Regions from separate parts of the Pseudovibrio sp. SCP20 genome, predicted to be linked through region 1. Evidence: predicted binding sites of a transcription regulator. Region 1 holds the regulator's gene; the other holds the start of a gene.
What was found. Region 1 encodes HrcA, which represses chaperone genes, less so after heat shock. Its sites were predicted from a motif close to GTTAGCACTCNCNNNNNGNGAGTGCTAAC; they were not measured.
Positions count from the first base shown of each region.

Region 2: the regulator HrcA is predicted to act here: its motif matches at 13,662-13,690, upstream of groES (co-chaperone GroES).

Region 1 covers NZ_JBYMDH010000002.1:513,240-529,790, forward strand. The annotation lists gene olsB (l-ornithine N(alpha)-acyltransferase) at 69-911, shown strand; gene AC3CB2_RS10835 (transglycosylase domain-containing protein) at 1,191-3,596, shown strand; gene AC3CB2_RS10840 (M48 family metallopeptidase) at 3,599-4,342, opposite strand; gene AC3CB2_RS10845 (DUF2852 domain-containing protein) at 4,518-4,931, opposite strand; gene phaZ (polyhydroxyalkanoate depolymerase) at 5,039-6,559, opposite strand; gene hemW (radical SAM family heme chaperone HemW) at 6,933-8,096, opposite strand; gene rdgB (RdgB/HAM1 family non-canonical purine NTP pyrophosphatase) at 8,178-8,819, opposite strand; gene rph (ribonuclease PH) at 8,819-9,538, opposite strand; gene hrcA (heat-inducible transcriptional repressor HrcA) at 9,730-10,815, shown strand; gene AC3CB2_RS10875 (HesA/MoeB/ThiF family protein) at 10,832-11,650, shown strand; gene AC3CB2_RS10880 (TonB-dependent receptor domain-containing protein) at 11,835-13,910, opposite strand; gene aqpZ (aquaporin Z) at 14,145-14,849, opposite strand; gene AC3CB2_RS10890 (MFS transporter) at 15,012-16,460, opposite strand.
Region 2 covers NZ_JBYMDH010000001.1:140,951-157,501, reverse strand. The annotation lists gene AC3CB2_RS00700 (DMT family transporter) at 1-517, shown strand, start outside; gene AC3CB2_RS00695 (DMT family transporter) at 681-1,655, shown strand; gene ileS (isoleucine--tRNA ligase) at 1,994-4,927, shown strand; gene lspA (signal peptidase II) at 4,954-5,460, shown strand; gene AC3CB2_RS00680 (hypothetical protein) at 5,659-6,396, shown strand; gene AC3CB2_RS00675 (M16 family metallopeptidase) at 6,584-7,993, shown strand; gene AC3CB2_RS00670 (M16 family metallopeptidase) at 8,007-9,362, shown strand; gene AC3CB2_RS00665 (EAL domain-containing protein) at 9,407-10,834, opposite strand; gene AC3CB2_RS00660 (sigma-54-dependent transcriptional regulator) at 11,260-12,666, shown strand; gene AC3CB2_RS00655 (hypothetical protein) at 12,841-13,413, shown strand; gene groES (co-chaperone GroES) at 13,792-14,079, shown strand; gene groL (chaperonin GroEL) at 14,143-15,795, shown strand.

The DNA.
Region 1 (16,551 bases):
AAGTCCTAAGAAAAATCACACCGAACAAGCTTGCAGGGCGACCTGCGCCGCGGTGGATCCCACAGGCAATGCTGGGAAAAATGCCGGAGGCAGGACAAAGCCTCGGTAAGATTGGACCGCTTGAAGTTCGCCTTTCCAATGGCGCCAAAGAACTCAAGATGTCTCAGCGTTTGCGCTACGAAGTGTTTTACGAAGAGATGTCTGCGATTGCAGATGCTCAAACGCAGCTGAGCCGCCTTGATCGCGACAGCTACGACGAAATCTGCGATCATCTGCTGGTAGTGGATCACAACAGTCAGGTTCGCAATAAACCGTTCTCCAAACTAAAGCCTCAGATTGTTGGCACATATCGCCTGCTCCGTCAGGAACTGGCTGAGTTGAACGGTGGTTTCTATACGGCCGGTGAGTTTGATATTCAGGGCATCTTGGATCGTCACAGTGATCTGAACTTTATGGAGCTTGGTCGCTCCTGTGTTCTGAAGCCTTATCGCACCAAGAAGACCGTTGAACTGCTGTGGCATGGCATCTGGTCTTATGTGTTGATGCATAATATAGATGTGATGATTGGTTGTGCTTCGATTGAGGGCACCGATCCTGATCTGCTTGCAGAACAGCTTTCCTTCCTGCATCATTTTGCAGGAGCTCCCGAAGAATGGCGAGTTTCAGCACTTCCTGACCAGTATGTTGACATGAACCGCATTCCAAAAGATCAGGTCGATCAACGAGCTGCACTGCGTTCATTGCCACCGCTCATCAAGGGTTATCTGCGTCTTGGTGCTTTTATTGGTGATGGCGCTGTAATTGACCACCAGTTTGGAACAACTGATGTGCTGATCATTATGCCGGTCTCCAAGCTGAACTCACGCTACGTGAATTACTATGGCGAGGATGCTAGCCGGTATTCCAGCTAGATTCTCAGAAGTATCTCATTCAATGAAGGGCGGGTTTCCGCCCTTTTTGCTTGCGCGAATATCGATAAACGCTCTCCAGTTTTGATCGCTGATCTTCGCAATTCGCGTGAATGGTTTAACGCAGAATTAAGCCTGTTTCCCTAAAATCGTTCGTGTTTTGTATCCAGGTTACAGTCTCTCTCCCAAGCAGTCTGTGGCCTGTGTTTGTTCAGGCATGCTCGGTCTTATCTGATCGCCATTGCCTGAGATAAGTGATTAGTATCGGGGTGATTTGGAGTTATGGCGACTGGCCAAAATGGAAATGGCAGAAAACGGAGGCCTGTGCGCCCCGGGCAACGCCCTTCCGGCAGACCGCCTCAGCAGCCCGGTGCCGGTCAGCCCAAACGCCCTCCACAATCACAACGTCCTCGTCTGCAAGGCGTTGCACTGCGGCCTGAAGACGACGAGGATTACATCCGCCGTCCAAACAGAGTTGCGGCCACGAACAAGCAGGCGTCCCCACGACCACGCCCTGCACCACAAACTCCCTCAGCGTCGAGCAGAAAACCTGCGACGCAGAGGCCACGACAAACACAAAACACCGCCGCCAAGCGGCCTGCGAAGAAGCCGAGCCGAAAGGCAAAGCAGCAGACATTGGCGGCGCTGGATGCCGCAACATCTTCTGGAAAGCCCAAAGGCCAGAGTAAATTCCGACGGTTTATGTGGAAGTCGCTGCGCTTCTGCACGTACTGGAGCGTGGTGCTTGGCATCTGGGGCATCGTTGTTGTCGGCGGCATTCTTGCTTATTACGCTGCGCATTTGCCGCCAGCCTCAGAGTGGGCTGTGCCGCAGCGACCACCGAATGTGCGCATTGTTTCTGCAAATGGTACTTTGATCGCAAACCGCGGTGATACTGGCGGTGAGGCCGTTCGGCTCGAGCAATTACCAAAGTACTTGCCTGATGCCGTGATGGCGATTGAAGACCGGCGTTTCAAGTATCATTTTGGGATCGATCCAATTGGTCTCGCGCGTGCAGCGTTTGTGAACTACACCAGTGGGCGTACTGTTCAGGGCGGGTCTACACTCACACAGCAGCTGGCTAAAAACCTGTTTTTGAAGCCAGAACGCACCATGCAGCGAAAGATGCAGGAAGTAGTCATGGCGCTGTGGCTGGAGTGGAACTACAGCAAAGAAGAAATTCTGGAGATGTACCTGAACCGGGTCTATCTTGGCGCTGGTGCTTATGGGGTGGATGCAGCGGCCCGGGTTTACTTTGGCAAATCGGCCCGCCTGATTAATCTGGCTGAGGCTGCGACCATTGCAGGGCTGCTGAAAGCACCGAGTAAGTATGCTCCAACGCGTAACGCGCAGTTGGCGGAAGGGCGTGCGCAGGTGGTGATTGCAGCTATGCATAGCGCGGGTTTCATCACGGCTGATGATGCCAAGAATGCTCTGTTCAACCCGGCGCATGTAGTCACCAGTCACAATAGCAGCAGTGGCAATTATGTGGCTGATTATGTGATGGAGTTGTTGCCGGGTTATGTGGGGTCTATCGGTGAAGACATAATTGTCGACACAACGATCGACTGGGACATGCAGCAGGCGGCTGAAACAGCGCTTACCTCACGCATTGCAGAGTCTCGCCAAGAGTTTAACGTGACCCAAGGGGCTGTGGTTACGCTCAATCGCAGTGGTGCGATCCGCGCTCTGGTGGGTGGAGTTGATTATCGGAAGAGCCAGTTCAACCGTGCGGTTTATGCGCGTCGGCAGCCCGGTTCTGCCTTTAAGCCGTTTGTTTATCTGGCAGCGCTGGAACGCGGGCTTGGACCGAACACCATTCGTCGTGATGCGCGCGTTACATATCGAGGCTGGACACCAAAGAACTACACCAAGCGCTACTATGGTGACGTGACGCTGACACAAGCGCTGGCATTTTCCATCAACACCGTCGCTGCCAAGCTGGCGCATGAGGTCGGGCCTGCGAATGTGGCGCGAACTGCACGGCGGTTGGGCATTACTTCCTCATTGAAGTCCAACCCTTCAATTGCACTGGGAACCTCTGAGGTTACGCCTTTAGAGATTGCAGCAGCTTATGTGCCATTTTCCAATGGTGGGTATGGTGTGGTTCCGCATGTGGTTCGGCAGATTCGCAATGAGAAGGGCGAAGTGCTTTACCGGCGTTCTGGTGATGGGACAGGGCGCGTTGTTCGGGGCGATAAGCTCAGCGAAATCAATAGCATGATGGCGCAAACCATTTATGGCGGCACAGGTAAGCGGGCATTGTTGGCGGGGCGTCCTGCAGGCGGCAAAACCGGCACTACGCAGGGCTACAAAGACGCGTGGTTCATTGGTTACACGAGTTCACTGACCACTGCTGTCTGGCTTGGAAATGACAACAACAAGCCGATGAAGAAGGTGAGTGGAGGGACGCTACCGGCTGAGATCTGGGCCTGGATAATGGAAACGCAGCATCAGAACATTCCGATTGCGCGTTTGCCGGGCGTACCGATCAATCTTGCGGAGACATCTCCTCTGCAAAAGCCGGGTACAGCACCCGCACGGCGCCAGCCAACTTTTGTGACTGCTCCTCAGCAGCCACAGCCTCCGCGGCCAGCTGTGCAGGCAACAACCGCTCCACCACCACGGCAAAACAACAACAGCGCCAGCCCTTTGGATCTGCTTGGAAGGCTATTCGGAGGTGGGTAGGGTTACTCTTGCCCGTACAGGTGTAGCTGAGAGCCGTGCTCTTTGAGCCAGCGTTGGGCTTGCTTGGTGTGAGGAGCCAACTCCTCACATATGCGCCAGAACTCCGGTGAGTGATCCAGCTTCACAAGATGGGCGACCTCATGAGCCGCTACATATTCCAGAATATCCGGCGGGGCCATCACAAGGCGCCATGAGAAGGATAGCTTGCCATCATGGGAGCAGGAGCCCCAGCGGCTTTTGGTGTCTCGTAGTGTGATGCTGTGATAGTTGCGGCCGAGCTGTTTGGTGAAGTGCCGTACATGGCCTTCGATATCATCCTTGGCGAGTTTGCGCAGGAAGTCTTTGGTTTTGCGGTGGAAGCTTTGCGTTTCACCGGGGAGCATCAGCAGTGGCTCGTCGGTTTCCTCTTCCATATCAAGCTGAGCCAGACCGCGCAGTTTGCCTGAGGAGCGCAAGGTATGCAGCACGCCTCTGATCGGGATACGGGCATGTTCTTCAAACTTGATTGTATCTGGGCGGGAGCCTAATCGCTGCTTGAGCCAGCCCACCTGCCGATTAGCGAAGTCCTGAGCTGTTTTCAGGTTGCCTCGGGCTGGGACGGTGATAACCGGGGTTGGGTCTCCCGGTGGAATTCTGAGGATGTAGCGCTTTGCTCTTGAGTTTCGTTTCAGCCGGATCTGTAGGGGCTTATGGCCCAGATCCACCTCAATAAACTCCGGCAAAACCTTTGTCGTAAAGAACCCCATGTCACCTCAAAAATTGCACTGATTGCTCTCGTTATTACAGAGAAAAGGGTGATTTGAAAGTCAACCAGTGCCATTTACTTTAGTGCGCTGAAGTCTTGCAACATAGTTCAAACGCAGAAAAGGGTGCCCTGCCAAGACAGAGCACCGGATGCTTGTTATGAACCTTTAAGACCCATTAGATTGCTTCACCTGCTGAAGGTTCGCTTGGGCGGTTGTGACGGTTTCTCATGAACCGGTCGAACTCTTCCTGATCTTTAGCCCGACGGAGGTCGTTCATGTAATCATCGAATTCCTGACGCATGCTGTCGAGCTTTCTGCGCTCTTCTTCCAGGCGGTTCAGTTCTTTTTCACGGTAGTCGTCAAAAGCAGCGTTACCGCTACGGGTCGCAGTTTGCATATTATCCATCGCATTTTTCAGATTGCTACGATTCCACTGGCATTTAGCTTCACGCTTCCAGCCATTAAAGTTGTCGCCCCACAAGATGTAGGCAAGCATAGCAAGACCAAGAGGCCAGAAAACTACGAATCCCAGAACCATAAGTGCAATACTTAGAGGATTCCAGGAGGGTTTTATTGCATTTACATTCATTAAAATCACCCCTTCTCAAATCAACAGACTTGAGATGGGGTGGTTCTATTTTCTTTTCAAGATATAGAATGAAATTTTATTAGACGATTGGTTATATTCACTTACATTCAATTAGAATGCACTGAATCATTGAGGCGGCGCGCTTGCTCAACCCAATTGTCGCGAACCATGCGGCCACGGATGTCCAGACGGTCATCCAGAGCGGCTGCCTGATCTTCTGTCAGGTTCGCAATCTGCCAGTAATGGAAGATGCCAGCGCCGTTCAGGGCACGCTCCAGTTTCGGCCCAACACCGCTGATCAGTTGCAAATCATCAGCAGCGCCTTTGGGCTCAGCCAACAGGATTTCACGCAGTGGATCGCCTGCAAATTTCTCAGAAGGGTTGTCACGAAGCGCTTTTTTAGCAGCACGTTTGGTGGCTTGCTCTGCGCGAACGTTGATCGGATTGTCCTGAATGAACTTTACGATCCGTGGAGCGATTTCGGAACGGTACTTTGAACCGTTGAAGACCCCGTAGTGGCCAACACCCGGCTGGATGTAGTGTAAGCGGCGGCTGGACGGAATGTTTTCAGCCAGTTTTTGCGCGGCCTGCGTTTGGCCAACGCCGGAAATATCGTCGTTTTCACCTTCAACGGTGAAGAGCGCGGTTCCGGTGATCTTTTTCGGATCGACCATCTTGCCACAATGCATCATCTCGCCCTTTGGCAGAGAATGCTCAATAAAGACCGTCTCGACCGTTTGAAGGTAGAACTCGGAGGTCAGGTCCATGACGGCGAGATACTCGTCGTAAAAGTCACGGTGCTTTTCAGCGCTGTCACCATCACCTTCAATCAGGTGCTGGAAGAAATCACGGTGAGCGACCATGTGGCGGTCCAGATTCATGCTCATGAAGCCAGAGAGCTGCAGGAAGCCCGGATAAACCTGGCGCGTGAATCCTTTGTGCGGGAAGGGCACTTCCATGATGACATTGCGCTTGAACCAGTCGATGCCTTTCTCGACGGCCAGATCATTCACGGCAGTCGGCGCTTCGCGGGTGTCGATTGGACCGCCCATCAGCGTCATGGTTGCCGGAGCGCATTTGTCTCCATTTTCTTCCATCAGGGAGACGGCAGCATATACTGGGACTGATGGCTGACACACGGCAAGAACGTGCGTGTTTGGCCCCAGATAATGCAGCATTTGCATGATGTATTCGATGTAGTCGTCCAGATCGAAGCGGCCATCCGCAATAGGCACCTGACGGGCATCTTCCCAATCTGTGATGTAAACATCCAGATTTGGCAGAAGAGCCTCAACAGTACCGCGCAGCAGTGTCGCGTAGTGACCAGACATTGGGGAGACGATCAGGATTTTCGGGTCGTCTTTTCTGCTCTTCGGCAGATCCCGCTTGAAGTGCAGCAGGTCGCAAAATGGTTTGGACCAGATGACTTCCTCAGTGATGTCGACTTCTTCGCCATCAACAACAGTGGTGTAAAGCTCAAACTCCGGCTTGCCATAGCGGCGGGTCACACGTTCCAGCATCTCACAGGATGCAGCAACTGTGCGGCCAACTTGCGTGTGCGCCATCGGGTTCAGCGGGTTTTGAAAATACAAACGTGTCATATCCGCTGCAGCCCGGACAGGGGACATCGCTGCATGGTTCATTTCATACAAATGGTAGAACAGCACAGAATGTTTCCTCCCCAGACGTTCGCTTCAGCCAACTCTCGTTCATGTAGTTTTTTGATTTCCGCAGCACGAATACACTTTAGCCCGAAGTGCTGCACCGCAAAAGTATAGGCAGCCCTATACCTTTTCAGCAACATAGACTCATGGAGAAATACAAACCAACCTTAACTTGCATTGAAGATCAATAGGTTCTTCACCGCTGCCAAAGTGATTGTAAGTGTAACCGACCATGTTGCATTGCACAATATGTAAAATAATACCCCAATCGAATCGAGTAATTCGAATGCAATTATTTCACTAAGTTGAAATTGCTAATGAAATTTATTTGGGAATGCTAATCGGAAGCCAGCTCAGCAATTACGGCATTCAGTAGAGGAAAGCCTGTTTGCGTTGCACGCAGGCGGGTGTTGCTCACCCATTCCACCATTCCGTTTTCCTGCAGATTCAGCAGGCGTTGCGGATTGAACTGACGACCAGAGAGCTGTTCATAACGGGGTACGTCGATGCCTTCATGCAACCGCATCCCCATCAGCAACAGCTCATCACCTTGCTCATCACGAACAAGTCTATCTTCAGAAATAGCGCCGTGACCTTTGGTTTCAACCAGCCCCAACCATGTTTCCGGATGCTTTTCGGTGGACGTGGCCAGTTTGGTACCGTCTTCCAACGTCAAACGACCATGAGCACCGGGACCAACGCCGACATAATCGCCGTAACGCCAGTAAATAAGGTTGTGCAGGCACTGAGCGTCAGGCGCGGCGTGGTTGGACACCTCGTAAGCTGGCAAACCACGAGCTGCAGTGATTTCCTGTGTCAGGTCAAACATGTCTGCGGCCAGATCAGGGTCCAGCATCTCCAACTTACCAGCTGCGTAGAGGCGCTGGAACATGGTGCCGCTTTCGATGGTGAGCTGATACATGGACAGGTGGTCAGCAGCCAGATCGATGGCGCGGTTGAGCTCCTGCTCCCATGCCTTCAAGGTTTGGTTTGGACGGGCATAGATCAGATCAAACGAAATGCGCGGGAATGTCTTGCGCGCAATTTCAACGGCTTGAATCGCCTCCGAAACAGAATGTTGACGTCCAAGGATCTTCAGTTCCTTGTCATCCAACGCCTGAATACCTACGGACAGGCGGTTTACGCCAGCGGATCTGTAGCCTGCAAAGCGGGTCGCTTCCACGCTGGTTGGATTGGCTTCCATGGAGATTTCGGCGGTATCCGGCAGATGCCAGAGGCGGGCGACTTCATTGAGGATTGTCTCAACGGTTTTCGGCTCCATAAGGGAAGGGGTACCGCCGCCAAAGAAGATGGAGTCGACCGTACGGCCCGGCACCATCTGCGCATAGCGTGCCAGCTCTGTTGCAAGAGCTTTGGCGTAATGCTCCTGTGAGACCGGCTGATGGCGTACGTGGGAGTTGAAGTCGCAATACGGGCATTTTGCCAGACAAAATGGCCAATGCACGTAAATCCCAAAGCCGCCAGCCGGTGACACAGTCATTCTTTTCCCTTTGCGCTTGCCAAAGATTTTTCTGTACGAGTTCTTATCCGAAAACCGGAAGCCACTTTTCGGGAACGCGTATTACGCCGGCAAGCACTCTTTCTGAAACTTAACAAAGGCGCGGGCGCGATGAGACAGGGCCTCGCCTTCCTTCGTTGTGTGTTTTTCTTGTTTGTCCATTTCGCCAAAGGTTCTGTCGAACCCTTCTGGTACGAACATTGGATCGTAGCCGAAACCTTCCAGACCGCGTGGAGGCCAGGCAAGCTCGCCGTGGATTTCACCACGGTAGAACTGGGTGTGACCATCCGGCCAAGCCATGCACAGCACAGCCACGAAGTAAGCAGTGCGATCTGTTGCGCCGGTTTCTGTCAGCTTGTCCTGTACAGACTGCATGGCAACGCCGAAGTCTTTGCCCGGCCCTGCCCAGCGTGCGGAATAGATGCCCGGATCGCCGTTCAGGCCGTTTACACAAAAGCCGCTATCATCTGCAAGAGCTGGCAGGCCAGTTGCCGTTGCAGCAGCCAAAGCCTTGATTGCCGCATTTGCTTCGAAGGTATCGCCATCTTCAACCGGTTCTGGCAGGTCCAGATCACCAGCGGAGAGAACTTCGAAGCCGTGCGGGGCAAGCATATCCTGAATTTCGCGCAGTTTGCCTTTGTTGTGGCTGGCAAGCACGAGCTTGCCAGGTTCCAGGCGGCGACTTTCTGTTGTTTCTGCCTGCATTAGAGCACCGTCAGCTTCTGCAGCTCAACCAGTTTGGAAATCGACTGTTTTGCAAGACCCATGAGCTGGCCGAGTTCTTCTTCAGAGAATGGCTCACCTTCAGCAGTGCCCTGAATTTCAACGATGCCGCCTTTGCCAGTCATAACGAAGTTTGCATCGGTGTCAGCAGAAGAGTCTTCTGCGTAGTCCAGATCAGCAACCGGAGTGCCTTCGTAGATACCGCAGGAGATTGCTGCGATGTGGTCTTTCAGAACCTTATCGGTCTTGACCATGTCGCGCGCTTCCATCCACTTCAGGCAATCATGCAGAGCAACCCATGCGCCAGTGATGGACGCGGTGCGGGTGCCGCCGTCTGCCTGAATGACATCACAGTCAACGGTAATCTGACGCTCACCCAGCGCACCCAGATCCACAACAGCGCGCAGAGAACGGCCGATGAGACGCTGGATTTCCTGAGTACGGCCAGACTGCTTACCTGCGGAGGACTCACGGCGCATACGATCGTGCGTTGCGCGTGGCAGCATTCCGTATTCTGCGGTTACCCAGCCACGGTTCTGACCACGGAGCCACGGCGGAACGCGCTCTTCCAAACTTGCTGTACACAGAACGTGGGTATCGCCGAATTTGATCAGGCAAGAGCCTTCGGCATGCTTTGCAACACCGCGCTCCAGGCTGACTGGACGCATTTCTTCAGGTGTACGTTTGGATGGACGGTTCAAGGTAAGCTCCCTCGGGTTGCTTAATAGCTATAATCTCACAAATGGTATTGCGGATCTTTTAGCTGCGGATTGCCGCAAGCGCAAAGGCTGGTTTTGGTTTGGGAGCTGATTTTCTGCTAAAATTGCGTTTTGGCTGTTCAATTGTCCTGTGCTAGGGATTGAAGGAGGCCTTTGCCCGAAACCTGCTGTTGATGTGGAGTACCGATACCGTGACGAGCGTTCCTCCTTCTGTCCCTCTTGAGGATCTTGATGAGCGTTCCCGCGAGATCTTCAGGCGTATCGTCGAGAACTACCTTGATACCGGTGAACCGCTTGGCTCCCGCAATCTTGCGCGCGGTCTTTCCCAGCCTCTTTCTCCAGCCTCCATTCGCAATGTGATGGCAGATCTGGAGCATCATGGGCTGCTCTATTCCCCGCATACCAGCGCAGGCCGCCTGCCAACACAGTCGGGATTGCGCCTATTCGTGGATGGTTTCCTTGAAGTAGGAGACTTGACCAAGGAAGAGCGCCAGCAGATTGCTGTTCAGGTGAAAGCCAAGGGCGGAGATAAAACACCGGAACAGGTGCTCACAGAAGCCAGCCAGATGCTCTCTGGTTTGAGTCGAGGGGCAGGAGTTGTCCTTTCCAACAAGACAGACACAACACTTCGCCACATCGAGTTTGTGCAGATTGAGCCGCTGAAAGCGCTCGTCGTGCTGGTGAGCGAGGATGGCTCGGTCGAAAACCGTGTTGTTGATCTGCCTGCTGGCCTGCCGCCTTCCGCTCTGACAGAAGCTTCTAACTACCTGAACTCCATCATCCGCAATCGCACCCTTGCCGAGGCGCAATCTGAGCTTGTTCGGCAGCGAAACGAGTTTCAGGCGGAGCTGGATACACTCACCTCTAAGGTGGTGGATGCCGGTGTTGCTGTTTGGGGCGGGGACAAGAATGATCCTGGCACACTGATCGTGCGTGGACGTTCCAACCTGCTGGAAAACGTGGGCGCGAAGGAAGATTTGGAGCGCATTCGCCTGTTGTTTGATGATCTTGAAAACAAGAGCGAGCTGATCCGGCTGCTGGATCTTGCCAAGGGCGGTGAAGGCGTACGTATTTTTATCGGCTCGGAAAACAAGCTGTTCTCGCTTTCCGGTTCTTCCTTGATCGTTTCCCCATACCGCGATAGTGAACAGCGCGTTGTGGGCGTTCTTGGTGTTATCGGGCCGACTCGTCTCAACTATGCGCGTGTCATTCCCATGGTGGATTACACAGCCCGACTGGTGAGCCGCCTGCTCGGCTAAACTATTGGAGTCCCACTTGCTTTCCCTTACAGCTTCTGAACTGGAACGTTACGCTCGTCATATCGTCCTGCGCGATGTTGGCGGCCCAGGACAACAAAAACTAAAAGCTGCGCGTGTTCTGGTGATTGGAGCAGGAGGACTTGGCGCTCCGGTTCTGCAATACCTTGCTGCGGCGGGTGTTGGCACCATCGGCATTGTTGATGATGATGTTGTGTCTCTCTCCAACCTTCAGCGTCAGATCATCCATGATACTGAGAAACTGGGGGAGCCTAAGGTCGCCAGCGCGGCGGAAGCGATTGCTCGCCTGAACCCTAATGTGCGCGTCGTTCCGCATCCGACCCGCATCAACGGGCAGAACGCAATGGCGCTGATCAATGACTACCATATCGTCGTTGATGGCTCTGATAACTTCGCTACCCGCTATCTCGTTTCGGATGCGTGTTTTTATGCCGGACGTCCTTTGGTTACCGCTGCTGTGGGGCAGTTTGACGGATCTGTTACGCTGCTGAAGCCCTTCGTGCAGGATGAGGATGGCAACTACATTAACCCAACCTACCGCTGCCTTTTCCCGAAACGCCCTGAAGCTGGTTCCATCCCAACCTGTACTGAAGCAGGTGTGTTGGGTGCCTTGACCGGGCTTGTCGGTACGCTTCAGGCTCTTGAGGTGATTAAAGAGATTGTTGGGTTTGGAAAAGGCCTGATCGGGCGCATGTTGCTGGCTGATACCCTGAGCATGCATTTTGAGACCATCAAATACAAACGCTCCAAGAAAAACCCACTTAACGGCGACACTCCAAAGACCTGGGCCGAGATGCTGGAAACGGAGCACGGCTAAATAGCTCTCATCACGGCTTAAAGCGCCCCTCACTTTTCAGCGATACGCTGTAAAAAGAAAGCGGCGGAGAATTGCTTCCCCGCCGTCTCCAGCCCTCCGCCACAAAGGGCCTAGCCTCATTCAGGCAAATCTGTCTCACCAGCATTGCCAGACACGCCGCACTCACAGCGCACCGAAAAGAGGCTTAGAATGTTTTCGCCAAGCTAAGCTTGAAGGAACGACCTTTGCCTTCTGTTTCGCTTAGATGCGCTGTGTATTTTTGATCAAAAATGTTGGTTACACTTGCGCGAACTTCAGAACCCGCAAGGAAGCCATCTTCAGGTTTCCATGCCAAACGTGCGCTATGCAGTGCGTATCCCGGGGATGCGTCAGCAGCTTCATTCACGCGATCTTGCTCAGCATACAGATCAGAACGCCAAGAAACATCCAGATTGTAGTCAGTGAACTTATAACCTACTGAGACAAAAAGGTTATCGGCGGCAACACTTTCCAGGTACTCATCATCAGAGAGGTTGTCACCGCGCGTCAGAGATGCACCCAGGTTTCCATACCAGCTCTCTGAAGAGTATCCAGCTTCCAGCTCCACACCTTTGATCCGCGCTTCATCAATCGCTGTCGTGATTGTTTTGCCCGTCGCATGATCCCTAGAAGAGTAAAGGTAGTTATCAATGTTGTTGTAGAAGCCTGTCACTTTGAAGCGGAGGCTGTCATTTGCTAGCAGCACATCATTGAACTTAAACCCAAGACCTGCTTCAAAGTTGTTGGATTTTTCTTTTCCAAGATCTGTAAAACCGTCACCGGAAAATACTTCGTCCAGCACCGGCATGCGCTCTGTGTGCGATACAGAACCAAACACATTCACCCATTCAGTCAGCTCATAAATCGCTGCAAGTTTTGGAGAATACGCCGTTTCATCCAAATCCTTCCGAAGAGCAACTCCATTGCCTGGTTTCAAGCGAGAGTGGTCAACACGCATCCCAGGAATGAGTGTAAGACGCTCATTAATTACAAACTCAGCTTGCCCGAAAATACCAACTGAATGTGTCTCACCCTCTGGATGGGACGACGAGCCAGGAGTTACGCTTCCATCTGGGTTCAAGCGTGGATTAAGACGCTCATGGTATTTGCCTTCAACACCATAAGTGAAATAGGCATCCAAACTTTCTGAGAACTGCACTTCTGAGGTATTTTCCAGCTTTGCTTGCCAAGTGTTGTAGACATACTCCGCCTCAGTCCCCAATGGTGCTGATGGCCCAGCCCGGAATGTAATGTCATCCAGCTCACGCTGGGTCTGACTCCATGAAATCTGTGCTTTGAGATCCAACAAATCATTATTAGAAAAAGCATTTTCGTAGGCCAGTACAGCCTGTTGCTCATTTGTGACCTGATCAGCGTAGCCAAAACCCGGGCTGAACGTGATTTGGTCATAGAGACCTTTGCCAGATTTTTCGACGTTGAAATAGCTCGCAGTAAGCGATTGGTCTTTGTTGGCTCCGAAGCTGTACTTGAGCTTAGCAAGACCCGAGAGGTCTGTCATACGAGAGTTGCCAAGTTCCTGACCATCGGCACCATCATAATCACCGTCACGTCCGTAGTTCAGATTCAGCAACATCTCAAGATCTTCCAGAGGCCGTGCAGCAACGGTGACGGTGCCGCGGGCGCCATTGCCATTTGAATCCCAAAGAGCTTTAGTGCGAACTGCCAGTTTGTCGTCGCCTTCAAGGAAGTCGCTTGCATCCTTCGTCCGTGCGCTAACAACACCACCTATTGCACCTGAACCGAACAGTGTAGAGGAGGCTGGACCGCGGAGTACTTCAACCTCCTTTAACAGCTCGCTGTCGAAGAAGAATGAGCCTGCCCGGTACATCTCAAAGAATGATGTAACCCCATCAATCTGCATAATCATACGGTTTTCATCAGAGGCGAACGCACCACCGATGCCGCGAATGTTCAAAGACTGGCCCAGTGCATTATCGGCGTTGATGGTTGTAACGCCTGGCACCGTGTTCAGAATCTCCCCCAGAGTGTTGCTCTGAGATGCTTCAATCTGTTCTTGTGAAACGGAGGAGACTGCCTGAGGCGTATCAATCGCCACTTTTTCTTTACCTGCAGAAACGATGATTTCATCCAGCATTGTTGCTGGGCTCTCAACTTCAGCAGGTTGTGTGGCTTCCTGCGCTGAAACAGCTGCAGAAATCAGGACGAGCGAGAGGGTCGTGCTGGCCAGGAGGGCCGCACGGGAGTAGCGCGAATTAGACATGATCGCCTCAGTCTGAATTTGTATGGGAGTGGCTGGCTGAGACGCTGCTTTAGCTAGCTTGAGTCTGCATTTTGCAAACGTTGTTTCTAGCTGTGTTTTATAAATATGAGTATAATAGTCAAGTTTTAATTGAGGGGTTTTCCCTAGCTGGGGATTGAATGAGCTGATGTAAAAGGCCCTGCTCACATCTTTTTAAACGTGAGCAGGGCTGAATTGCGTTGTAAATTCTGCCGGTTAGTCGGTTTCTTCACGCCCGCAGGTGCCGATGATCCAGCAGACAGCTGCTCCGACTAAAGCGCCAACGATTGGGGCAAACCAGAACATCCAGAGCTGCTCAAGAGCCCAACCACCGTTGACGATAGCTGTTGCGGTGGAGCGGGCTGGGTTCAAAGAAGCACCGGAAATCGGGATTGCGATGATGTGCATGCAGGCCAGCATGAGGCCAATGGCGAGTGGCGCAAGGGCCGCAGGAGCCTTTTTCGAGGTTGCACCGATGATCACGATCAGGAAGAGGGCCGTCACGGTTATTTCTGTAATTGCCACTGCGATTTCAGAGAAGCCACCGTTGGAGTGTTCTCCATAGCCGTTGGAGGCGAAGCCTGGAGGATCACCGGGGCCGTGGGCGAGAATGGTCCAGAACACGAAGGCGGCGGCTGTACCACCAATGACCTGAGCAATGATGTAGGGGATTACATCTGCGGTTGGGAACCGCTTGGCGGCCCAGAGGCCAATGGTCACCGATGGATTGAAATGAGCACCTGAGACATTGCCAAAAGCGTAGGCCATACAAACAACTGAAAGACCAACAGCGAAAGCCACACCCAGCAGGCCAGATCCGCCATACCATTCAACCGGTGCGTAAGAAACCAATGCCCCGCCGCACACAGCGGAGACCAGGGCAAAGGTTCCTACAAATTCTGCGCCAAGTTTCCTCAACATGACACTTCTCCTCATATTGTTCTGAGGGTGGTATCACAGTGAGATTGCCAACTTACGTTTACGGCAATCTGCAATCTAATGATTGCCTTAAGCAAGCATTGCTAGATCTTTAGGAGAAACAAGGACTACACTGACGCTCTAAAGCTATTTCTCGTCAAGGCCTTAAGTCTGAGCTTGTGCCTCTTCCATACCGTGACTGGCGTGCCACTTGGTGATCTTGCGCGCACTGAAAAATCCGAGAACACCGAAAACAGCAAAGCTGGAGAAGAGCCAGAAGGCTGAATTGGCGATGCCTGCAGTGCCAACCGTACTGTTAAAGCCGGTTGAGTTGGCAATGAGGCCAGCGAGCGCTGTTCCGAATGCGACTGCGAAAGTCTGCACGGTTGCGAGTGCGGAGGCTGCATTTTCCTTGTCGTCATCCGGCGTCAAGTGAAGCGCGAATACGCCCAGATGTGGCCAGCCGATACCAATGCCGGCACCGATGCAGATGAGAGCGAGGGTGATTACCATCAGCGCCATCAGGTTTCCTGCAGTGCCAATCGGCAAAATAACGGCCAGTGTCATCAAGCCAATGGCCATGAGAACAGGGCCGATGTTCACGACGCGGCGCATAGCTTGGTCAGTAAAGCGGGCGCTATAGACCTCCATGGACGCCCACCCAATTGAAACCGTTGCTGCAATGTATCCAGCCCATAACGGAGAAACAGCGAACAGTTTCTGGAGATAGAACGGCATGAAGAATTCCGTATTCACACAGAGGATCAAGAGCGCCATACTGGCAAACACAAAGAACAACGGCGAGCCCCACTCCAAGGCTCCTTTTGGAAAAAGGCGGGTGGCTGCCTTCTTCTCACGTTTCATCAGCGTGAGGATCATTGCAATAGAAAGGGCGAAGCCGAGAATGCTCCAGATGGCGCCTTCAAACACGCTGGTGATGGAAAGCACGAGCACGGAACCTGCGAGAAGAGCCAGCTGACCAAGCGGGATTGGGTGCTCTGAGCCGCCGTTTTCCTGATGCTTTGGCAAAAGGGCGAGTGTGGCCATGATGTAAAGGATCGTCACCGGAACCAGCACACCAAAACCAGCACGCCAGACGCCAAGCTCAGCAAAAATGCCGCCAATGGCGGGGCCAAACAGGGTTGTGATGCCCCATGTGCCAGAAAGAAGCGCGAAGGCGCGGGACCAGAGACGCTCTGGATACATGAATGCGATCATGGAATAGCAGAGGGTGAAGATGAGGCCGCCGCCAGCGCCTTGAACAGACCGCCCCAGAAGCATCACGCCCATGTTGGGGGCAATAGCTGCCAGTGCACTGCCTGTCATAAACACAACAGCTGCCAGAAAGAATGAATGCCGGGCACCAATGCGTTGCAGCACCTTGCCTGCCACGGCGGCACTGAGGATTGCTGCGAGAATGAAAAGACTGGTGTTCCATGCATAATAGTCCAGCCCGCCGATATCTGCGGTGATGGAGGGGAGCATGGTTGCGGAGATGTAGGTGTTTACGGCGTGCAGTGCGATCCCACCAGAAAGGACCAATGAAGCAATAGCTTGCTTGCCCGTGAACAGTTCAGCCCAACTGCTGTTGGCGCTTGCGCCCGATTCCTGCATTTCAGTTCCTTTCAAGAACGATCTGACCAGCGGACTCTTATATTTTTCGCTGGCGTTTTGGGGCGTTCTAACTCCTCAAGTTAAGTTGAGG
Region 2 (16,551 bases), on a different contig from region 1:
GATTGGATTTGCCGGTGTGCTCGTCATCATGCGGCCGGGGACTGGCGTGTTCCAACCAGCAAGTCTGCTTATTCTGGCGGCCGCGTTTACATTTGCCTGCTATCTGATGCTGACACGTAAGCTCTCCGGGCAAGCCTCTCAACTGGCCATTCAATTCGCAACTGGCTTTGCGGGCAGCCTGTTCATCCTGCCGATTATCTTTTACGCATGGCTGACTGGCTTTGGCGGTGATCTGGTGATTGCTGATCAGGAAGCAGATTTCACGCTTCCGACCATTTTTCTACTCTGCCTTGGTGGAACGGGCCTGTTTGCGCATGTGTTGCTGGTCAAGGCTTTTGAAAGAGCCCCGGCTTCTGTTCTGGCTCCTATCAACTACGTGGAAATTATCTCTGCAACCACAATTGGTTATCTGGTCTTCAACGAAATTCCGGATGAGTTTGTCTGGGTTGGCGTCGGGATGCTTGTCTGCAGTGGGCTGATACTGGCGAATGCGGAGCGGAAACCGTCGCCCTCATAATGTTGAGTGGCGGAACAGATACTCTTTAGATAACTGCACTGAATAGACTTTGACGAATACTTTCTTTTTCTTGCGCGAAAGAATAGCTGGTGCGTCAATATAGGCCCTTACCCTGATCGCTGGCTTTGATATGTCAGCGTATCCCCCATTTTCCGAGAGCAACATGACAACAACAACCGCCTCGACAGACAGTCATAGTTCCAATGCCGGGCTGCATGGCATCCTGTTTATGGTCGCCGGTATGTCTCTGGCACCGCTTATGGATGGTACTGCCAAGTATCTGAGCAGTTTTATCTCTCCGGTTGAGGTATCACTTGGCCGTTTTCTTTGTCAGGCGCTGATTGTTCTTCTGATCGCTGTTTTCATGGGGCGCTCGTTTGGTTCGCTGATGAAGGAAGTTAACCGCATTCAGCTGATCCGCGGTGCATGTCTGGCAATCTGTTCGATCTTCTTCTTCAGCTCTCTCAAGTACATGCCGCTGGCAGATGCGATTGCGATCTTCTTTGTGCAGCCAATGATCCTGACAGTGCTTTCTGCTGTGGTGCTTAAGGAGAAAGTGGGTGTTCGCAGGTGGTCTGCTGTGGTTGTCGGCATGGTGGGCGCGCTTATCATTATTCGTCCAGGCTCCAGTGCTTTAGGCTGGCCTTCCCTGTTGCCGCTGGCAGCAGCGACTTCGTTTGCAGCCTACCTTGTTTTGACGCGCAAGCTTTCTGGCAGTGCGTCACTGCTCGGCATTCAGTTTGCGACTGGCGTGGCTGGTGTTTTGACGTTGACCCCGCTGGTGGTTATCGCAAGCCTGTTTGGGTTTGAGGCTGCGGCCTGGACCACACCGGATCTTACTCACCTGCCTCTGTTCGTGCTGATGGGCATTATCTCCTTCGCCTCACATGGCTGCATTGTGCTCGCCTTTGACCGCGCGCCAGCCTCTGTGCTTGCACCGCTGAGTTATACGGAGATCATCAGCGCGACCATCGTGGGCTTTGTTCTGTTTGGCGATATTCCGGACATGTTTGTCTGGTTGGGTGTTGCGCTTATCGCAAGCGGCGGGCTTTACATTGCACACCGTGAGCGGACAGCAGCGAAGCGCCAGGCGGAGAGTGAGGAGCTGGTCGACAGTTCCCCCAAACGCCATTATTGACGCGGCGCATTAGCTTCGGCCTTCAGGAAAATTACTCTTGGTCTTGAGAATATTGAGCTTTGTTGTTAGAGGCTCTTTATTCCTTACATAAGCGCTGCTAAAAGCACTCATTATGTTAGCCAAGTTTGAAGATAACAGGACTGCTCCTTTGACCTCTTTCAAGGTGTGCCAATTTCGAATTATTGGCCCGGCCTTCAGCTGAGACGCCCGCTGGCGCCCTGAAGTACCGGGAGACCTCCAACCGTCACCGTGGTGGCGGGACTTTCAAGCTTGCGCAAATCTCTGCGCTTTACCAAATGCCTATGGGCAAACAGATGCCCACATAAGCGGACTGCCAAATGACCGATACTACGAGCCGCGATTATTCGGAAACGCTCAACCTGCCCAAAACTGATTTCCCAATGCGGGCAGGCCTTCCAAAGAATGAACCTAAGATCCTTGATAAATGGAAAGACAAGGATCTTTACAAGGTGATGCGTGATCAATCCGCTGGTCGCCCAAAGTTCATCCTGCATGATGGCCCTCCATATGCAAACGGTAACATCCATATCGGCCATGCGCTGAACAAAACCCTCAAGGACATCATCAACCGCTCCATGCAGATGCAGGGCTTTGATGCGAACTATGTTCCTGGCTGGGATTGTCATGGTCTGCCGATCGAATGGAAGATCGAAGAGCAGTATCGCAAAAAGGGCAAAAACAAAGACGCTGTGCCGATCAACGAGTTCCGCAAGGAATGCCGTGACTTCGCGGACAAGTGGATCGACGTTCAGCGCGAAGAATTCAAGCGTCTTGGCATTGAAGGCGACTGGGACAACCCATACCTGACCATGCGCTACGACAGTGAAGCTGTGATCGCGAACGAACTGATGAAGTTTGCGACAAGCGGCCAGCTGTACCGTGGTTCCAAGCCTGTCATGTGGTCCATCGTTGAGAAGACTGCTCTTGCTGAAGCGGAAGTGGAGTATGAAGACCATACTTCCCACACCATCTGGGTGACCTTCCCGGTTGTTTCCGGCAATGAAGCGCTGATCGGCAAGAAGGTGGTGATCTGGACAACCACTCCATGGACCATCCCTGCAAACCGCGCGATCTCCTTCTCCAAAGACATCAGCTACGGCATCTTCAAGGTGACTGAAGCTGCTGAAGACAACTGGGCGAAGGTTGGCGAAGAGTTCATCATTGCTGACAAGCTTGCCGAGTCTGTTTTCGAAGCTTCCCGTGTTGATGCTTATGAGCGTGTATCTGACGTTGATGTGAGCACCATCGAATACTGCGCGCACCCGCTGCGCGGTGCTGAAGATGCTGGCGACTACTTCGACTTCAACGTGCCGATGCTGGCTGGTGATCACGTAACTGACGATGCTGGTACCGGTTTCGTACACACCGCACCGGGTCATGGTCAGGAAGACTTCCAGATGTTCCTGGACAACCGTGAAGCCTTTGCGAAGGCTGGTACTGAACAGGTTCCAATGACCGTTCAGCCAGACGGTTCTTACTACCCACACGTGCCGCTGTTTGAAGGCAAGTACATCCTTGACCGTAAAGGCAAGGAAGGCTCCACTAACAAAGCCGTTATTGAGAAGCTTGTTGAGGTTGGCGGCCTGATGGCTCGTGGCCGCGTGAAGCACTCCTACCCGCATTCCTGGCGCTCCAAAGCTCCTTTGATCTTCCGTAACACGCCTCAGTGGTTTGTTTACATGGACAAAGAGCTCTCTGAAGAAGCGAAGGGTGACACTCTGCGTTCTCGCGCTCTGAAAGCGATCTCTGAAACACGTTTCGTGCCTGCAACCGGCCAGAACCGTCTGAATGCGATGATCGAAGCCCGTCCTGATTGGGTTCTTTCCCGTCAGCGTGCATGGGGTGTGCCGATCACTGTGTTCGTGAACAAAGAAACCGGTGAAGTTCTGAAGGACGATGCAGTCAACGCACGTATCTTCGAAGCTTTCCAGAATGAAGGCGCGGATGCGTGGTTTGAGGAAGGCGCAACGCAGCGCTTCCTTGGTGAAGGCTACAAAGCTGACGACTTCGAGAAGGTCGATGACATCCTCGACGTATGGTTCGACTCCGGTTCCACTCACGCGTTCTGCATGGAGCGCCGTGAAGACCTGAGCCCGAAGCGTAAGGGTCTGGGTGGTGACGACTACGTTCTTTATCTGGAAGGTACGGACCAGCACCGCGGTTGGTTCCACTCTTCCCTGCTGGAAAGCTGTGGCACCCGTGGTCATGCGCCATATGACGCTGTTCTTACCCATGGCTTTACCATGGCTGAAGACGGTCGCAAGATGTCCAAGTCTTTGGGCAACACCATCGCACCTCAGGACGTGATCAAGCAGTACGGTGCTGACATCCTGCGTCTGTGGGTTGGTTCCGTTGATTATGCGGAAGATCAGCGTATCGGCCCTGAGATCATCAAGACCAACGTTGATGCTTACCGCAAGCTGCGTAACACCCTGCGCTTCATGCTCGGTTCTCTCGGTCACTATGAAGGCGAAGAGGTTGCTCTTACTGACATGGAAGAGCTGGAACTGCTGATGCTGCATCGTCTGGCTGAGCTGGATGTGTTGGTACGTGATGCTTACATGGCCTTCGACAGCAAGCGCGTGTTCTCCACTCTGTTCAACTTCATGACTGTTGAACTGTCTGCGTTCTACTTCGACATCCGTAAGGATGCGCTGTACTGCGATGCACCGTCTTCCAAGAAGCGTAAGGCATCTCTGTACGTGATCGAGCAGCTGTTCCGTCATCTGACCATGTGGCTGGCGCCAATCCTGCCATTCACCATGGAAGAGAGCTGGGGCTACCGTTACGGTGAAGCGACCACTTCCGTTCACCTACAGCAGTTCCCTGCTGTTTCTTCTGCATGGAGAAACGATGAGCTGGCAGCGAAGTGGGAGAAGGTTCGTGCGGTTCGCCGTGTGATCACCGGTGCTCTTGAGATCGAACGCCGTGAAAAGCGGATCGGTTCTTCTCTGGAAGCCCACCCAACCGTCTTCGTTTCTGACGCAGACCTGATGGGTGCGCTGAACGGTCTGGATATGGCTGAAATCGCCATCACTTCCCAGCTGAACCTTTCTGCAGACGGTGCTCCTGAAGGTGCGTTTGTTCTGGAAGATGTCGCTGGTGTTGGCGTGGTGCCGGGCCTTGCAGAGGGTAACAAGTGTGCCCGCTCCTGGAAGATCCTGCCAGAAGTTGGAACAGATGGTGAGTATCCAGAGCTGACTCTGCGCGATGCGAATGCAATGCGCGAGCTGGATAGCGCTGCTGTTTAAGCAAACAAAGTGACGAGGGAATTGCTTTGAAGAAACTAAAAGTTTGGGGACATCACAGTTCCCTCGTCCTGCTTCTTGCCATTGTCGGTCTGGTCGTTGATCAGATCGCAAAATTCTGGGCTGTCGGCCACTTTTCAGTTGGAGGCATTCCTCCAATTTCCGTTGGCCCGTTTCTTGATTTGGTACTGGTCTGGAACAAAGGCGTTTCTTATGGCCTCTTCCAGCAGACAACCGAGATTGGTCGCTGGGGGCTGGCTGCCTTTACAGTTGCCGCTTCTGTTTTCATCTGGTTCTGGAGTGCGCGGGCGATCAACCGTCTGGAAGCCGTTTGCCTCGGGCTGGTTTTATCCGGTGCGCTGAGTAATGGCTTTGACCGCCTCTATTATGGCCAGGTCGTCGATTACCTCTATTTCCACGTTGGGGATTTTTCCTGGTACGTCTTCAATCTTGCTGATGCGTGGATTGTTATTGGCGCCGCCGGGTTGCTGCTCGACACCTTATTTATTGGCAAAAATAAGGATAGCCGGCCCTAAAACTGCCTAATTCCCAATTATATGTGGGGAAGATCGGGTGCTTCTGGGCATAACTACACACTTAGGGCCTTCATGGTTTCGTGATTCCTGTTTTAAGGTGGCATCACTGGATTATGAGGACTACAGATTTCGCAGGCTGTCATATGACCCGTGAAGCCTGTCAAACGCCGCTTTGATGGTGATCGGGAAACAAGGGTAATGAAATTGCAAAGCCGTAGCAAAAAATTCGTCGTTCGCGCCTCTTTTGTTTGCGGGCTCTCTCTCGCACTATCTGCCTGTATGACAGGAAATGGTGACTTCAGCGATGGCACAGAAACCACTGATACAAACCTGGTTTCAGGTGTTCTAAGTGTCGTTGGTCTGGAATCCCAGCACAATACAGATATCGAGTACAAAGAGCGTGCACCGCTTGTTATGCCGACACAGGCTGGCAACTTGCCTCAGCCGGACAGCCGCAAACTTTCTGAAGTTGCAAGCAACTGGCCAGTTGATCGTTCCAAGGAAGAGCTGGAAGAGATCCGTGCGTTCTACAAGGTCGAGCCAGGTCAGCCGCTCAGCGTTGAGCAGATGCGTGGTCACCCTGCTGTACTGAAGGCTTCTGCGCGTCCTCGCGATTTTGCTGCAGAAAAGCGTCAGCAGGAATTGCTTGATGGCGATAAGCTGAGCCCAGCAGAACTGGCTGCCCTTGGCAGACAGTATCAGGAAGCGAAAAAGCAGCTTGGCGGTAAGGATGTGGAAGCTCCAATCTGTTCGCCTGAAGATCCTACCTGTAAGCCTACCCGCAAGTATCTGACTGAGCCGCCAGTCGCATATTCCACTCCTGTTGCAGGCGTAGCCTTTGCGACACCGGAAGTGGATGAGAGCGAGCTTGTGCGCAAGAAGCGTGAAGCGGCTGCAATTGAAGACGGTGCTCGCATCGACATGAGCAAGCAGTAAGAGAGACCTCTCTTAGGGCGTTAAAGGCCCGCTGAAAGCCTTAGTAAATTATGAAGCAAGCGCGACGATGTTCGCGCTTTTTTCATTATAGCTGCAATAGATTACGAATAATTCACGAGGAGATTAACCACAATCACGCTATAGGTAGGGCAGCTGTGTCCTGCTCATTTTAAAGGGAGCCCCCTACGTGACTGGTCGATCTCTCACGCTTAAAGCCCTCGCTTTAAGTCTCGTTGTTTTCGCAAGCCCAGTATTGCCCGTGGCTGCGGATACAACAGGGAAAGCTTCAATCGAAGACTTCTCCAAAATACGCATCGGTGGAACCGATGTCTCTCAAAGCACGCTCGACAATGGCCTTCAAGTGGTTGTTATCCCAGACCGCCGTGCACCTATCGTAACGCATATGGTGTGGTACCGCGTTGGTGCTGCTGATGAAGAACCCGGTAAATCGGGCCTCGCGCATTTTCTAGAACATCTCATGTTTAAGGGAACCAAGAATACACCGGAAGGTGAGTTCTCCAAGATGGTTGCCCAGGTGGGTGGTCAGGAAAACGCATTTACCTCTCAGGATTACACCGCTTACTATCAGCAGGTTGCCAAAGAGCATCTGGAGATGGTGATGAGCTATGAAGCCGATCGCATGTCCAACCTGATCCTGACCGAGAAGCAGGTTAACCCGGAACGCGACGTGGTGCTGGAAGAGCGCTCGCAGCGCGTGGATCGCAGCCCGGCAGCTCGTCTTTCCGAAACCTTTGATCAGGTCCTGTTTCCAAACAGCCCCTATGGTATTCCGGTTATCGGGTGGAAGGATGAAATCCAAAGCCTGAACAAAGATGATGCAATCGCGTTTTACGATAAGTACTACACCCCGAACAATGCAATTCTGATTGTGGCGGGTGATGTGACTTCTGAAGACGTGTTGGACCTTGCTAAGAAGACCTACGGCAAAGTGGAACAACGTGCAGAGCCGGGTCCTCGTAACCGTCCGCATGTGCAGATCGTACCGGGTAACCGTGAGGTGAGCCTGCAGAGTGATCAGGTTGCTCAGCCAAGCCTGCAGCATGGCTGGATCGTTCCGAGCTCGACCACTGCAGAGCCAACTGAATCTGAAGCTCTGGAAGTTCTCTCTGACATTCTGGGTGGTGGCGTTAACAGCCGCCTGTACCAAGAGCTGGTGATTGAGGGCGAAATGGCAACCAGCGCAGGTGCCTGGTATCAGTCCACTGCATTGGATGACACACGTCTCATTCTCTATTCCTCACCGAAGGATGGTGTTTCTCTGGAGGAACTGGAGAAGAAGGCGCTTTCTATCGTGAATGACCTTCTGGAAAACGGTGTCACAGCTGAGGAAGTGGAACGCTCCAAGCGCTCTATGCTGGCCTCTGCAATCTATGCCCAAGACAAGCAGGATGTTCTGGCGCGTATTTTTGGCACTGCACTGACAACAGGTGGTTCTGTCGACAAAGTACAGACATGGCCTGCACGGGTTGCGAAGGTGACACCTGAACAGGTTCAGGCCGTTGCGCAGAAGTACCTTACTGAAACCAGCGTGGCGAGCTATCTGATGCCAGCTGCTCAAGCTGAAACCGTAGAGTGAGAGGGGACGCTCCATGAAAGCTAAAGTTCTTATGGCAGCTTCTGCCTCCGCTTCCCGACTGACAGCAAGCCTGTTTGCTCTGATGGCCTTGTCATTCCTGATCGTTGCCAGCTTTGCGCAGAGCAGTCAGGCGATCGAGATCAAAGAGGTCAAGAGCCCTGGCGGTATCACAGCGTGGTTGGTGGAAGATTACACTGTGCCAATCATTGCGCTGAATTTTGCGTTTGCAGGTGGCAGCTCTCAGGACACAGATGCCAAACTTGGTGTGACCAACCTGCTGAGCACAATGCTTGATGAAGGTGCTGGCGATCTGGATTCTCAGGCTTTTCAGGGGCGCCTTGAAGACCTGACCATGAGCCTTTCCTTTAGCACAGGTCGTGATTTCTTCTATGGCTCCTTCCAGAGCTTGCAGGCGAACAAAGACCATACCTTTGAGATGCTACGCCTTGCGGTCAATGAGCCTCGCTTTGATGCTGTTCCGCTGGAGCGTATGAAAGCACAGACCATCTCTGGTATTCGTCGCAGCCTGAAACGCCCTGATGCGCTGGCGGGTCTGACCCTGTCCAAGACCATCTTCCCGGATCATCCTTATGGCCGCCCTAGCCGTGGCACTGAGGACACCGTTTCCAAGCTGACTTCTGATGACCTGAAGGCACAGCGTGCGAAGATCTTTGCAAAGGATTCTTTGAAGATCGGCGTTGTTGGTGCAATCAGCGCAGATCAGCTGGCTGTGGTTCTGGACAAAGTCTTTGCGGACTTGCCTGAAAGCGGTGATCTTGTTGAGATTCCAAATGTGGAACCTGTAACGGACAACAATGCGCATGTGGACTTTGAAAGCCCGCAGACATCCATTCAGTTCGCTCTGCCGGGTTACAAGCGTCATGATCCTAAGTTCATGTCTGCGTTCGTAATGAACCACATTCTGGGTGGCGGCACGTTCTCCTCTTGGCTTTACAACGAGATCCGTGAGCAGCGTGGCCTTGCTTATTCTGTCGGTTCCTATCTGGTTCCTTACCAGCACGCTGCTCTGCTGATGGGTTCCACAGGCACACGTGCGGATAAAGCTGGCGAAGCGATTGATATCATCAAAGCGCAGATGGAGCGCATGGCGCAGACTGGTCCTACTCCTGCTGAGCTTGAGGAAGCCAAGTCTTACCTGACCGGTTCTTATGCGCTTAACTTTGACAGCTCCAGCAGCATTGCTCGCCAGCTGACAGGCATTCAAACTCAGGGGCTTGGCATCGATTACATCGACAAGCGCAATGAGATGGTTGAAGCGGTCACGCTGGAAGGTGTTCGCGAAGTTGCGCGGGACATGTTTGATGGCATCGAGCCAACATTCGTTACAGTTGGCAAGCCGCTAAACTGATCCTGAGAGAAATCGAGAAATTGCAGCAGGCGAGTTGATGAAAATCAGCTCGCCTCTCTTTTTAATGGGCGTGGGTTTGGAGCCCCCTGCAGAACATCTGCACGTACCGGACGAGGTGGTGAGAATAGGAAGCCCTGTGCACAGCGGACGTCCATTTCCAGCAGCTCCAGTACAGCGCTTTCACTTTCCACGTGATCCACGATCAGCTCAATGCCATAGCGCTGTAATAGGCTGCCAAAGTCTGCCGGGTGGATGTTGCTCTTGGCCAGATCATCTTCATGCAACAGCAAGCGGGATGCGTGCAGCTTGGCAAAGCGGAAGCCTCGATCTGCCAGTGCGCGGAAGTCCATGCGCAGATCTGTGATGCGGTCTACGGAGAAGCGGAAGCCCAGTTCTGCAAGTGCTGCGAGGCTTTCGTACTCAATCGCGCTCATGACAGCGACATCGGCCTGCGAGAACTCAAAGATCAGCAGGTCAGAGTACGTGTCGTTGGCGCGCACAAACTCCAGGAAGCCCGGGAAGAAGTTTTCATCCATGAGCGTGCTTGGTGACAGATTGCAGAACAGGCCTGCTTCTCTGTTGCGTGTTGCCAAGCGCTTGAGGATCTGGAGAGAACGGAACAGCAGGATGTTGTCGATCGCTGGCATCTGGCCGGTACGATCAGCTTCCTGCAGAAACTCAATTGGCTCCAGCGTGTCCCCATTGGCTTTGCGCAGACGGGTCAACGCTTCGTAGTAGCGGACGCGGCGCTGCGGCAAAGTCACGATTGGCTGGAGGTACAGATCCACCCTGCCCGCTTCGATGCTGGCGCGAATTTCCTCAGCTAGTGCTGCATTTGGATGATGCATACGCGGTGCGGCCGGACGCTTCATCTCTGGTGCGCGGGTTTCAGCAAATGTTTCTTGCGGTGAGGCCATTGGCTTGCTTGCTGCACTCGCAAAGGCAGCAGCTGCCTGACTTGCCAGATCGACAGATGGTTCCTTGGCTACCGTCGCTTGAGGAGATGCCAGACGCTGCGCTGGTTGAGGCTGCAGCATGGCCTGTTTGGTGCGCTGGTCCTCAATTGCAATGCCCTGATCCTCGATGCGGGTTTCCATATCCGCCATGGCTTCCGCCATCTGCTTTACGAGGGAGCCAATGACTTCGACCTCTGCGAACAGCGGATCAATCTCTTCACGGGTACGGCGCGGGATGTTGTGTTCGACACCGGTGAGACGGCCTTCGAGATTTCCAACATCATCATCGATGACCGCGATACGCTCTTCCAAGCGATTAACGGCTTCAGATACAGCGGATTTTTCCTGAGAGCGGGTCAGCATGAAATGGATGAAGATCATGGTGCACATCGCCGTGAAAGAAACGGTGATGGCTTCGCCAACGGGACGCGCAAAAAGATAGACCATCACTGTGCCGCAAGAGGCTGCAATGGCCGAAATAGAAAACAAAATGGAAATGTTCGCCAAGCGCGTCATAACCTCAAGAGTACCTGTTGGTCCGAATCAGAGAATACATACCTGAATTTTGCCGCATTTACCGAGGCCCTTCGAACCCTATACCCATCATATTTCTAGGGAAAACCCGTGTTGTCCCCGCAAGAATGACAATCAAGCTACATATATCATCAATGCATACGATTTTCGTCATAATCACGAGCTGAACTTGGGTGTGTGATTCCGCCTCATGGTGAATTTTATCAGGCGAGAAAGTTGCCTGAAGCGTTCTGGGCAGTAGAAATTAACTGCATAATGCAACCAACCTCAAAAACGAAAAGGGTTTGTTTACCCTGTTTGCACAAACTCAGGGTGTCGAATGATTTTCGACCTGATGTATTGATTTTTGAGGTTGCCTGCCAATGGGATCCCCCAAAGCTAACAATAGGTTTTTGAACGCCTGTGTCGTGGACACCAATCGCACAGAGGCTCGCAAAACCAGCAGCGCTTTGTCGAAGTACGTGACCAGCGGACAACCTGCGCATATTCTTTCCAGCAAAGAGCATGCGGTCGCTTTTCTGCGGCATACCCCAATCAATATCGTTATTGTCGACCTTGAATGCATTGGCGGAGAAGCTGAGCTTTCAGAGATCGTTGCTGCCGTTCCACGCGCGGTGTTGATCGCTGTGAGCGCCAAAGGTTCTGTGAGCCGTGCCATGAATGCTATGCGCAACGGTGCGCATGACTTTTTGACCAAGCCTTACACCAGCGAAATGCTTCTGGAGAAGCTTGAGGCGCACCTCGGTGTCTTCAAATCCACTGCACCATCGCCGTCCGTGACAGCATCTACTGGTTCGGATGCGATTGTCTCTGGTGAAGCATCGGGCACCTCCTCTCAGTTTGAAGGGTTTGTTGGCTCTTCCAACCGTATGCAGAGCGTTTATGCGCAGATCAAACGGATGGCGACATCCAGTGCGCCGGCGTTCATTACCGGGGAATCAGGTACAGGCAAGGAACTGTGTGCACAGGCGCTTCACGCCAGATCTGCGCGGAAATCTGGGCCTTTTGTCGCAATCAACTGTGGAGCGATTCCAGCCAATCTGATGGAGTCTGAAATCTTCGGTCACGCACGTGGTGCCTTTACCGGAGCAGATGAAGCCAGAGCCGGTGCGGCCGAGCTTGCCGACGGTGGAACGCTGTTCCTGGATGAGATCGGTGAGATGGAACTTTGCCTGCAGAGCAAGCTGCTGCGCTTCCTGCAAACCGGCTCTATTCAGCGCGTTGGCGAGCATAAGACTCGTTCGCTGGATTTGCGCGTGATCTGTGCGACGAACAGAGATCCGAAGACTGAAATTGCAGCTGGTCGCTTCCGTGAAGATCTGTTTTATCGCCTTCATGTATTGCCGATCCGTTTGCCAGCTCTTCGTGAGCGCCGGGAGGATATTCCGTCCCTCGCCCTCACCTTCCTGAAGAAGTATGCAGAAGAGGAAAACCGCAGATTTCAGCGCTTTTCAACGTATGCTGAAGCACTTCTGCTCCAACATAACTGGCCAGGCAACGTGCGCGAGCTGGAGAATGTCATTCGCCAGCTTGTGGTGATGAATGACGGCGATGAAGTCACCGAACTCATGCTTTCCCCGTTGCTGCGTGAGCAGACTGTGCCAGTACTCTCCGAGATCGCCTTTGGCACTGCTGAACCAGCCCCAAGCATGGGTCGTTCCATCGAGCCGCTCTGGTTCCAGGAGAAGCAGATTATCGAGACGACGCTGGAGACGTTTGACGGCAATATTGCGCTTGCTGCAGCGGCGCTGGAAATCAGCCCTTCTACCATTTATCGCAAGAAGCAGTCCTGGGCTGAGCGCGCCAACGCGTGATGGTTTGCGTGGTAATTGCTTAACCATTGCATGAGGAATGTCTTCACGACGCATATCTAAGCTGCCTCAGGAATTGGGGCAGTATTGTCTCCCTTAGATTTAAGAGTTATACCACCGCCAAGAATCAGGTGAGTGCCGCAGATTTTGTGTTCTGCTGGCTCTAGGGGGCTAAGAATGCCATTTACAGTGAAAGGGATGTCAGCTGCAAAAGCTGCGACCTGTTCCATCTTTGCGGTTGCTTTGTTGGGTAGCGCCGCATCTGCTGAAGAAGCGACGGCGCTGAGCGCTGACTTTAAAGCTGCACAAGATGCATATGCCGTTGCCTGGCAGCAGCAGCCACTCGCTTTTACCGCAGCTAAATTCATTGCAATGCCAGCCGAGAGTTACGGTTCTTACACGCCTTTGGAAACTGCCGAGTTCCAGAGCGGAGATCCGTTGACCGTTTATGCTGAGCCTGTTGGCTTTTCCTACAAGGAGACCGGCGGCAAGTATGCGATTGATCTGAGCGTGGATTTTGAACTGCGCAACACCACTGGTCAGGTACTGGCATCTCAGGACGGGTTCACCACCCTGCATTCTGAAAGCTTCAACCAGATCCGTGAGTATCAGACTTCCCTCAGCTTCAACCTGACTGGCTTGCAGACAGGTGAGTATGTGCTGAAGGTTCGGTTTAATGACGAAAACTCTGATAAGTCCGGCAGCTTTGAGCTTCCGTTCTCCATGACAGAGGCAGCTCTTCAGAACTGATTGGCTTAAGCCTTACACAGACCATTCAAAAGCTGGCTTTGATCTTGAAGCCGGCTTTTCTTTTGCCTGATTCCGGGTTCCTGCGAACTTTCCCTATGCGACAGTCCATTGGTCTAATCTGGGTTGAACTTGCACCCAGCTTACCCCCAAATTCTCGCAGTATTCCTATATTTTTTGCCGTTCAGATTATTTTTTTGCTGCTCTCTCCTTGACTATACAGAGGCGTGAAACTACATCATTTCCCGGTTGTTAGCACTCTGCCTTTGGGAGTGCTAATCACTGTGGGGCCGCAAGGTTTCACCCACTCTCAAAGTTTTTAACCTTCGCGTCCGGGCGTTGCCTAAAAGGGACGCTCGCGTATGAGAGGAAGAGCCAATTATGAAGTTTCGTCCGCTACACGACCGTGTTGTCGTTCGCCGTATCGAGTCTGAAGAAAAGACTGCTGGTGGCATCATCATCCCTGACACTGCAAAAGAAAAGCCACAGGAAGGCGAAGTAGTTGCAGTAGGTCCTGGCGCACGCAAGGACAACGGTGAGCTGATCGCTATCGACCTTAAAGCTGGCGACCGCGTTCTGTTCGGCAAATGGTCCGGTACTGAAGTTAAGATCGACGGTGAAGACCTGCTGATCATGAAGGAATCCGACATCATGGGCGTTCTGGCTTAATTAAAGCCATCGAGCAAACCCTCGTTCCTTCTGTAATTACAAGAATTTAAGTGAGACAAACAAATGGCTGCAAAAGAAGTCAAGTTCGGTTCTGACGCTCGTGAGAAGATGCTTAAAGGCGTCGACATTCTTGCAAACGCTGTAAAAGTTACCCTCGGCCCTAAAGGTCGTAACGTTGTTCTGGATAAAGCATTCGGCGCACCACGCATCACCAAAGACGGTGTTTCTGTTGCGAAGGAAATCGAACTTGAAGATAAGTTCGAAAACATGGGCGCACAGATGGTGCGTGAAGTTGCTTCCAAAACCAACGACATCGCTGGTGACGGTACAACCACTGCGACTGTTCTGGCGCAGGCTATCGTTAAAGAAGGTGCTAAGTTCGTTGCTGCTGGCATGAACCCAATGGACCTGAAGCGCGGCGTTGACATGGCAACTGCTGCTGCTGTTGCAGACCTGACTGCACGTTCCAAGACCATTTCTTCTTCTGACGAAGTTGCACAGGTTGGCACCATCTCCGCTAACGGCGACACTCAGATCGGTGCAGACATTGCTGAAGCAATGCAGCGCGTTGGCAACGAAGGTGTTATCACCGTTGAAGAAGCTAAGTCCCTTGAGACTGAGCTTGAAGTTGTTGAAGGTATGCAGTTCGACCGCGGTTACCTTTCTCCATACTTCGTCACCAACGCTGAAAAGATGATTGCTGACCTGGAAAAGCCACTCATTCTCCTGCACGAGAAGAAGCTTTCCAACCTGCAGCCAATGCTTCCAATCCTGGAAAGCGCTGTTCAGTCTTCCCGTCCACTGCTGATCATTGCAGAAGACGTTGAAGGTGAAGCACTTGCAACTCTCGTAGTGAACAAGCTGCGCGGTGGCCTGAAAATCGCTGCTGTTAAAGCTCCTGGCTTCGGTGACCGTCGTAAGGCAATGCTCGAAGACATCGCAATCCTGACTGGTGGTACCGTGATCTCTGAAGATCTGGGCATCAAGCTGGAAAACGTAACCATCGACATGCTCGGCACTGCAGACAAGGTGAACATCTCCAAAGAGAACACCACCATTGTTGACGGCGCTGGCGATAAAGCTGACATCGAAGCACGCGTTGCTCAGATCAAAGCTCAGATCGAAGAAACCTCTTCCGACTACGACCGTGAAAAGCTGCAGGAACGTCTTGCTAAGCTTGCTGGCGGTGTTGCAGTTATCCGCGTTGGCGGTGCAACCGAAGTAGAAGTTAAAGAGAAAAAAGACCGCATCGACGACGCTCTGAACGCGACCCGCGCTGCTGTTGAAGAAGGTATCGTACCAGGTGGTGGTACTGCTCTGCTGCGCGCTAAAGCTGCTGTTGAGAAAGTATCTTCCGAGAACGTTGACATTGAAGCTGGTATCAAGATCGTTCTGCGCGCTCTTGAAGCTCCACTGCGCCAGATCGCTGAAAACTCCGGCGTTGAAGGTTCCATCGTTGTTGGCAAGATTCAGGACAACATTGCTGATGAGACCTTCGGTTTCAACGCTCAGTCTGAAGAATACGTCAACATGATCGAAGCTGGTATCATCGACCCAACTAAGGTTGTTCGTACCGCTCTTCAGGACGCAGCATCCGTTTCCGGCCTGCTGATCACCACTGAAGCAATGGTTGCTGAACTTCCTAAGAAAGACGCTGGCCCAGCAATGCCTCCAATGGACGGCGGCATGGGTGGCATGGGTGGCATGGGCTTCTAAGCCAAACCCTCATAAGTCTATGAGAATTAGGGCGTCCCTTGGGGCGCCCTTTTTTGTTGCCAGACCTGCCGTAAAACTAATGCGCTGCTATAAAACTGTGTTTTCTCAAAGCAGCCTTTAAAGACCACAAGCTAACCGGAAACCACACAATAAGACCAGCTAGGCCACCTGCTGCCTCTCCAGTAGAGAACCCGAAGATTCCTGCCAGTAAACCTGCAATGAAACCCGCGACGAACCCTGCGAGAATCCCCACCACAAGAGAACGCCACAAGAAACTCCACCAAATAGGCAAAATATCTGCATATGACATAATATCACCACCACATTAAAATGTATTCATCGAGCTAGAAAAATCATATTTACGCAACCTATGAATGACTTTACCTCGCATGGCAGATGCTATTAATCGATCACAATGGCAACAATACTCAAATTTATTAATTAAGACACTGAACCTCCCCCAATTTACTTGTTATCATCCAGAATCTTATCCCCCTCTCCTCTGTCTCCTGCATACTTATCTCATGTTCACGTAAACGGGCAGCTGGCGGACCGACCGTCAGTGCGGCGTGGGCTGGGCGGGGCTACCGGGTGAAGTAACGCATCATCTGGCGGGTCCGTTGAAACACCCCTTGAAAGTCTTTAGTGCAGGGACCAAGCGGAAGCTGGTCACCCGATGGGCGTCTACACTGGCAGCTGCAGCTGTCATGGACAGGTCAAACTGTTCCAGATAGCAACTGCTCAGAGGGGGAGGTT